DNA from 3 places in the Dactylosporangium sp. NPDC005555 genome. Region 2 is predicted to be linked to each of the others. Evidence: riboswitches for the same ligand, from Rfam matches in the RefSeq annotation. Region 2 holds a riboswitch; each other region holds the start of a gene.

Region 1 (2,255 bases), on a different contig from region 2:
CGACGAGGTCGTCGAGGAACCTGGACCGCTCGGCGTCGCGGTGCACGCCGCCGGTGAGCGTGCGCACCGCGGTGGAGAACGGCCCCGCCTGCATCTCGTCCGTCGACACGGTCGCCTCCTCGGAGATCGAACTCCAGGTTAGGCTAACCTAATTCGATGGTGCTGAGAAGTGGCCGTGCGGCGGAGCCCGACGGCCCCGCCGCACGTGGAGACCACAGGATCAGACGGCGACCGGCTGCGCGGCGACCGCGGTCGCCGCACGCTGGCTGCGCTCGGTGAGGTACCCGAACAGCAGGCCGAGCGTGGCCCAGTTGACCGCCTGCGTGCCCAGCGAGGCGAGGCGGAACTTCCACAGCAGGATCGGGGCGAACCCGTCCGGCACCTCGTTGACCGCAGGCAGCAGCGCGATCGCGATACCGACGACGACCACGCCACCGACGACCGCCGCCGTCGCGGCGTTCCAGGTGCCGTAGCGGGCCTGCAGCGACCGGGTCACGACGGCGACGCCGATCACGGTCGCGACCCCGATGACGATCATCAGGAAGAACAGGCCGGTGCGCTGCTGCAGCGTGTCCGGGTTGCCGGTGGCCGGCGGGTTGGCCGGATACTTCAGGAACGGCACGAGCGCCACCCCGACGAACCCGGCGAGGGCGACGAGCCCGGCGGTCGCCCGGGCGCTGATCCGCCCGATCCGGCCGAGGGTGATCGCGACAACGATGGCGAACAGGCCGCCGAGCGCCACCCCGTACACGACGGAGGCCGTGGCAAGACCGGCGGTGCTCTGCACGCCGCGGCTGACGAGCTCGTGCTCGTGCTCACCGGCGGGCAGCGGCGCGGCGTGGGCCTCCTCGAACGCGATCGCGTCGTTGATCGGGCCCTCGCCGAACAGGTAGGCGAACAGGAACGCGGCGACCCCGGCGACGGCGCCGGCGATCATCCCGCGGACCAGGAGGGTGCGGGCGTTGAGCATGTCGGCTTCCCCGTCTCAGTGGCAGGGGAAGCCGAGCAGGTGCCGGCCGTCGTGGACGAACTCGTGCACGGTCTCACCGGCGATGACGGACGTGATGCCCTGCTCGGCGCCGACGAAGTAGAGCAGGACGACGGCGAGCACGACGCCGAACGTCGCCCACGGCAGGATCTGCCGCAGCGGGATCGGGGCCGGCGCGGCGACCGGGGTGGGAAGAGCCGAGATCGATGCCATCTGTGCAGCCTCCTGCGGGATTTCGCGTCCCATCGAGCGTTGTCGTGACAGTGGCCGGGTCTGACTCCCACGGGTGCGTGGTTACAGCGGCGCGACCGTGCCGGGCTTGCACCGGCTTCCGTTCACTGTCACGTTTCGTTTCGGACGGTACGGACGGCGTACCGGTGTGTCAATCGAAGCGACCCCCGCCGGACCCCTGCGGTGCTGATCAGCGGGGGTGCGGCGAAACGCGAAGGTGATCAACTTCTCGCGGGCAGGGCGGTCGACGCCTACCGCGGGGTGCCCCCGGTCAGGGCCGCGACGAGCTCGTCCGCGCGGCGGGTGAGGAACACGCCCGTGAGCAGTGCCAGCTGCGACAGGTCGGCGAAGTCGATCACGACCCGGCCGCGCTGCAGGAACCTCCCCTCGCGGCGGGCCCGCAGCACCGCCCCCCGGGGCACCTCCGCCCGCAGCCGGAAGCCGCGCAGGTCGTCGGTCATGTCGGCCAGGACGAGCCGCCGGTCCGTGACCACGCAGTGGACCATGGTGGCGTCGCGGATACCGCGGTCGAGGCGGGCCGCGCACGAGTCGTCCCCGCCGGTGACGGCCGACCCGCCGATCGCGCGTTCGACGTCGAGCCGGATGACCGAGTCGGCGCCGACGAGCACCGCGACGACCCGCTCCCACGCCTTCTCGGGTGAGGGCTCCGGCTCGGCCCGGTAGGCGGCCGCCGCCGCGTCCCTCACCCCGCGCGGCAGGGCGGCGAGCAGCTGCTCCATCTCCCGCGGCGAGCGCTGCAGCCGTTCGGCGCCGAACGCCTTCTGGCAGTGCACCGCCGCCAGCAGTACGTCGTCGCCGGCGAGGTGCTCCAGCTCGGCCCGGTGTGCCTTCAGCGCGTCCACGCCGCGCATGCTATCCACGTCCGTTCATCCGCGCGGCCCCGTCCACCGGGGTCGCGGATGGTTCAATGCCGACGTGACGGAGATGACGGCGGCGGGGCCCGCCCGGCCGAGGCGGATCAAGGTGCTGGTCCTGCTACTGCTGTTCCTGGCGGTCAGCGCACTGATGTGCGCGT
Region 2 (2,255 bases):
TCGTCAGGGCCGCCGTCGTCCGGACCGTCGTCGCCGTCCTGGTCGTCGTCCAGGTCGTCGAGCTCATGGTTGAGGATCTCCTCCAGGCGCTCCTGGTCGGCGCCCGGCGGGTCCAGAGGGTCGCGGCGGCGCCGGTGCGGCAGCGCGAGCCGGGCGGCGTCCCGCAGGTCGTCCTTCGTCACGACCGTCCGGCCGTGCCAGGCCGCCAGGGCCACCGCGGTGCGGGCCACGACGATGTCGGCGCGCAGGCCGTCCACCCGGTACGCCAGGCAGATCCGCGCGATCCGGTCCAGCTGCCGGTCGGGCAATGTCACCGCCGGCAGCACCCGCCGCGCGCCGGCGATCCGGGCGGCCAGGGCCGCGTCCTCCTCCGTGTACCGCGCCGCGAAGGTGCCGGGGTCCAGCTCGTACGCCAGCCGCCGCCGCACGACCTCGGCCCTGGGCGCCGCGGTGGAGGGCGCGGCGACGCCGACGACCAGGCCGAACCGGTCGAGGAGCTGTGGGCGGGGCTCGCCCTCCTCCGGGTTCATGGTGCCGACGAGGAGGAAGCGGGCGGCGTGCTTGACGGAGACGCCGTCGCGTTCGACGTGGGCGCGGCCCATCGCCGCCGCGTCGAGGAGCAGATCGACGAGGTGGTCGGGCAGGAGGTTGACCTCGTCGACGTAGAGGACGCCGCGGTGCGCGGCGGCGAGCAGGCCGGGCTCGTAGGCCTTGACCCCGTCGCCGAGGGCGCGCTGCAGGTCGAGGGTGCCGACGACCCGGTCCTCGGTGGCGCCGACGGGCAGCTCGACCAGCGCGGACCGGCGCCTGGCGGCGGGCGCGTCCAGGGAGTGCGGGCCGTCCGGGCAGGACGGGTCGGGGGCGGCGGGGTCGCAGGCGAAGCGGCAGCCGGCGACGACGTCGACCTCGGGCAGGAGGGTGGCGAGGCCCCGCACGACGGTCGACTTGGCGGTGCCCTTCTCACCCCGCACGAGGACCCCGCCGATCGCCGGCGACACGGCGGTGAGCAGCAGGGCGAGGCGCAGGTCTGGCAGGCCGACCACGGCCGAGAACGGATACGGCGACGTCACGGGCACTTCCTTATCGAGCGGGTCCGCGCCCACTGGGTCAACAAGCACGAGCGGCTGGAGTGTCTGACTCCCGGAGCGCCGCCGTGGCCCGTGCATTGGACCGTGACTCCCCGGTCACAGTGGCGGGACCGTCCCAGACTCGCACTGGGTTCCTCCCTGTGGCCGCTCGGGGTTCATCGTGTCCCACGGCTCCCAGTGACGTCAACGTGACCCAAATCCTTCGGGCCGGGCGCGACCGGCCGAACAGATGACGTGGGGGCGGGCTCATCGCACCGGGCGCCGGCGGACCCGCGTGGCGTCCTGACACGCGTGCGCGGCGTGATGGACGCCGTCCTGCGGCCCGTCCTGTGTCTCGTCCTGAGCGTGGGACTGCTGGTGGCGTCGGTGCACCGGGTGCTGCCGCCGCTCGCGCCGGAGACCAGCGTCGCCCCGCCCGGGACCAGGGCCATGTGGCTGTGGGAGCGGGAGCCGCCGGAGACCGTCGTCGCCTGGGCGACCGCCCACTCGGTGTCGACGATCTTCGCGTACTACGACCCGCGCGCCGACGTCACGGAGCTGACCCGGCTCCGCGCGCTGTGCGACGACGCCGGGATCACGCTCGACGCGCTCGGCGGCGAGCCGGCCTGGACGACCGACCACGCGGCCGCGCTCGCCTGGGCCCGTGCCGCCGCCGCCACCGGCCTGTTCCGGGGGCTGCACGTCGACGTCGAGCCCTACCTGCTGCCCGCCTGGCAGCAGGAGCAGGCGGTGCTCGTACCGCAGCTGCTGCGGCTGCTCGACGAGCTGGCGCGGATCGGGCCGCCCCTCGAGCTGGACGTGCCGTTCTGGCTGCCCACCGTGCAGGTCGGCGGGGAGAATCTCGCCGACGCCGTGCTCGCCCGGGTCGACGGCGTCACGGTGATGAGCTACCGCAACACCGCCACCGGCGGCAACTCCATGCTCGGCGTCGCCGACGACCTGCTGCGACGCGCCGGGAAAGCGGCGAAACCGGCCCGGCTCGGCGCGGAGACGCAGGCGCTCGGCGACTGCGCCTACTGCACCTTCCACGGCGGCACCGGCAGCGCCATGCGGGCCACGCTCAGCGACGTCGACCGCGCGGCGCAGCGCTACGCCGCGTTCGAGGGAATCGCGGTGCACCAGTACGTCACCTGGATGGCGCTCACCGGGTAGCTCAACACGCTCCCC
Region 3 (2,255 bases), on a different contig from region 2:
CGGCCATCGCCCTGCCGAGCGCCGTCGGGTTCGCGCTCACGTCCGCGTTCACCTCGGGGCTGCGGCGGCGGGGCACCACGGTCGCGCTCGGGGTGGCGGTCGCGAGCATCGCCGCGTCGATCGCGGCGGTCGAGGTCCTGCCGGCCGGGCCGGTGGTGTGGGCGCTCGCCGCGAGCCAGTTCGTGATCGGCGCGGCGGGCGGGTTCGTCATCGCGCCGAACCAGGCGCTGACCCTGTCCCACGCCCCACCGGGGGTGAACGGGCTCAGTGCGGCGCTGCTGCAGCTGTCGCAGCGGCTCGCCGCGAGCGTCAGCATCGCGGCCGTGAGCGGCATCTTCCTGGCGACCGCCGCCACGTCCGGCGGGCCGGCACCGGCCCTCGCCGACGGCGCCGCCCTGTGCCTGGGCCTCGCCGCGCTCGCCCTGCTTTTCGCGTTGCTCGACCGGCCGTCCTCGATCGAGGGATCCCGGGTCGTTGAGTAAGTAGAACACGAGGTCCCGCTGGCAGGCTGATCGCGGCCGTCAGGTCGAGGTCGTCGCCCACAGCGGACGCGCGCCGCGGACCGTCGGTGACGTGTCGCCGAAGGAACGCCGTGGTGCCGGCTTCCGGACCGTGGCGCCGTAAGCTCGCAGGCGGCATGAACTGATGCGAGGTGCCCCGGAAGCCGGAAGGCGACCGGGGAGAATCGGGAAGCCGGTGTGAATCCGGCACGGGCCCGCCGCGGTGATCGGGGAGCTGCCGTCCAGGCGCGCCCTCGCGGTGCGCGGTCACTGGCCCGAGGGCCGGGAAGGCGGACGGTGCAGGCGTTGATCCGAGAGTCCGAAGACCGGCCTCGCGGTCACCGGCCGTCCGCAGGGGCGGCCTGAGCAGCGGGAGCCTGCCCTCATGAGCACCGACCTGTACGACGTCGTCCACCGCCGCCGCGACGTGCGCGGCCAGTTCACCGGCGCGCCGATCCCCGGTGACGTCCTCGACCGCGTGCTGCGCGCCGCCCACGCCGCGCCGAGCGTCGGGCTGTCGCAGCCGTGGGATTTCGTCCTCGTCCGCGACCCCGGCCTGCGGGCCGCGTTCCACGCGCACGTCCGGGCCGAGCGGGACGCGTTCGCCGCGACCCTCGACGGGCCGGCGGCCGCGACCTTCGCCCGGATCAAGATCGACGGGGTGCTGGAGTCGACGCTGTCGGTGGTCGTCACGTACGACCCCTGCCGCGGCGGACCGGCGGTGCTCGGACGGCACGCGATCGCCGACGCCGGGCTCTACTCCGTCTGCCTCGCCATCCAGAACCTGTGGCTGGCCGCGACCGCCGAGGACCTCGGGGTCGGCTGGGTGTCGTTCTACCGCGAGCCGTTCGTGCGGGACCTGCTCGGCATCCCCGACGGTGTCCGGCCCGTCGCGTGGCTGTGCCTCGGGCCGGTGACGCACCTGGAGACGGTGCCCGACCTCGAACGGCACGGCTGGCGGCGGCGGACCCCGCTCTCGGAGGCGGTGCACCACGACCGCTGGTAGCCGCACACCGGAGAACGCGCGGGACCACCTGTCGAATTCGGCGCCGCGCCGATCGTCGTCAGGGTAGAAAGTCCCCGAGCAGACAGGACGGACCATGGCGAAGTACCTCATCCTCATCTACGGCGACGAGCAGCGCTGGGACGCCGAATCCGAGCAGGAGCGGCACGAGAAGGGCGAGGGCCACCGGGCGTTCAGCGCCGCCGCGACCGTGCTCGCCGGGCACGAGCTGGAGCCGTCCACGACGGCGACCACGCTGCGCGGCGGCCCGATGATCACCGACGGTCCGTTCCTGGAGGCGAAGGAGGCCCTCGGCGGCTTCTACGTCATCGACGCCGCCGACCTGGACGCCGCGATCGCCGCCGCCTCCATGCTGCCCGAGCTGGCCTCCGGCCACGGCGGCGTCGAGATCCGCCCGATCGTGGACCACGACCGTCCGGACCACGGGTGACCGCCGAGCCACCGGTGGGCATCGCCGAGGTGCACCGTCGCGAGTGGGCCCGGGTGCTCGCCGCGACGGTGCGCGTCACCCGTGACCTCGACCTCGCCGAGGAATGCGTCCAGGACGCGTTCGCGCGGGCGCTGCGCTCCTGGCCGGCCGGTGGCGTCCCGGACCGGCCCGGCGCGTGGCTCACCACCGTCGCCCGCAACCGGGCCCTCGACGTGCTGCGCCGCGAGTCCGCGCTGCGCCGGGCGCTGCCGCTGCTGGTCACCGAGGAGGCGACGCCCGGGCCGGGGGAGGACGACGACCG

Evidence for each region. Region 2 has a riboswitch for cobalamin ahead of ABZS58_RS29970 (VWA domain-containing protein). Riboswitches for the same ligand answer to the same signal wherever they lie in the genome.
Region 1: another riboswitch for cobalamin. It lies ahead of ABZS58_RS12930 (CbtB domain-containing protein); the one in region 2 lies ahead of ABZS58_RS29970 (VWA domain-containing protein).
Region 3: another riboswitch for cobalamin. It lies ahead of bluB (5,6-dimethylbenzimidazole synthase); the one in region 2 lies ahead of ABZS58_RS29970 (VWA domain-containing protein).

What each region holds. Positions count from the first base shown of each region.
Region 1 covers NZ_JBEXDG010000009.1:115,447-117,701, forward strand. Annotated here, with positions in the region: gene ABZS58_RS12920 (biliverdin-producing heme oxygenase) at 1-109, opposite strand, end outside; gene ABZS58_RS12925 (CbtA family protein) at 221-970, opposite strand; gene ABZS58_RS12930 (CbtB domain-containing protein) at 986-1,201, opposite strand; cobalamin riboswitch at 1,239-1,371, opposite strand; gene ABZS58_RS12935 (hypothetical protein) at 1,471-2,082, opposite strand; gene ABZS58_RS12940 (hypothetical protein) at 2,156-2,255, shown strand, end outside.
Region 2 covers NZ_JBEXDG010000030.1:104,554-106,808, reverse strand. Annotated here, with positions in the region: gene ABZS58_RS29970 (VWA domain-containing protein) at 1-1,070, opposite strand, end outside; cobalamin riboswitch at 1,105-1,252, opposite strand; gene ABZS58_RS29965 (hypothetical protein) at 1,380-2,240, shown strand.
Region 3 covers NZ_JBEXDG010000004.1:82,690-84,944, forward strand. Annotated here, with positions in the region: gene ABZS58_RS06285 (MFS transporter) at 1-482, shown strand, start outside; cobalamin riboswitch at 634-850, shown strand; gene bluB (5,6-dimethylbenzimidazole synthase) at 886-1,506, shown strand; gene ABZS58_RS06295 (YciI family protein) at 1,601-1,954, shown strand; gene ABZS58_RS06300 (sigma-70 family RNA polymerase sigma factor) at 2,008-2,255, shown strand, end outside.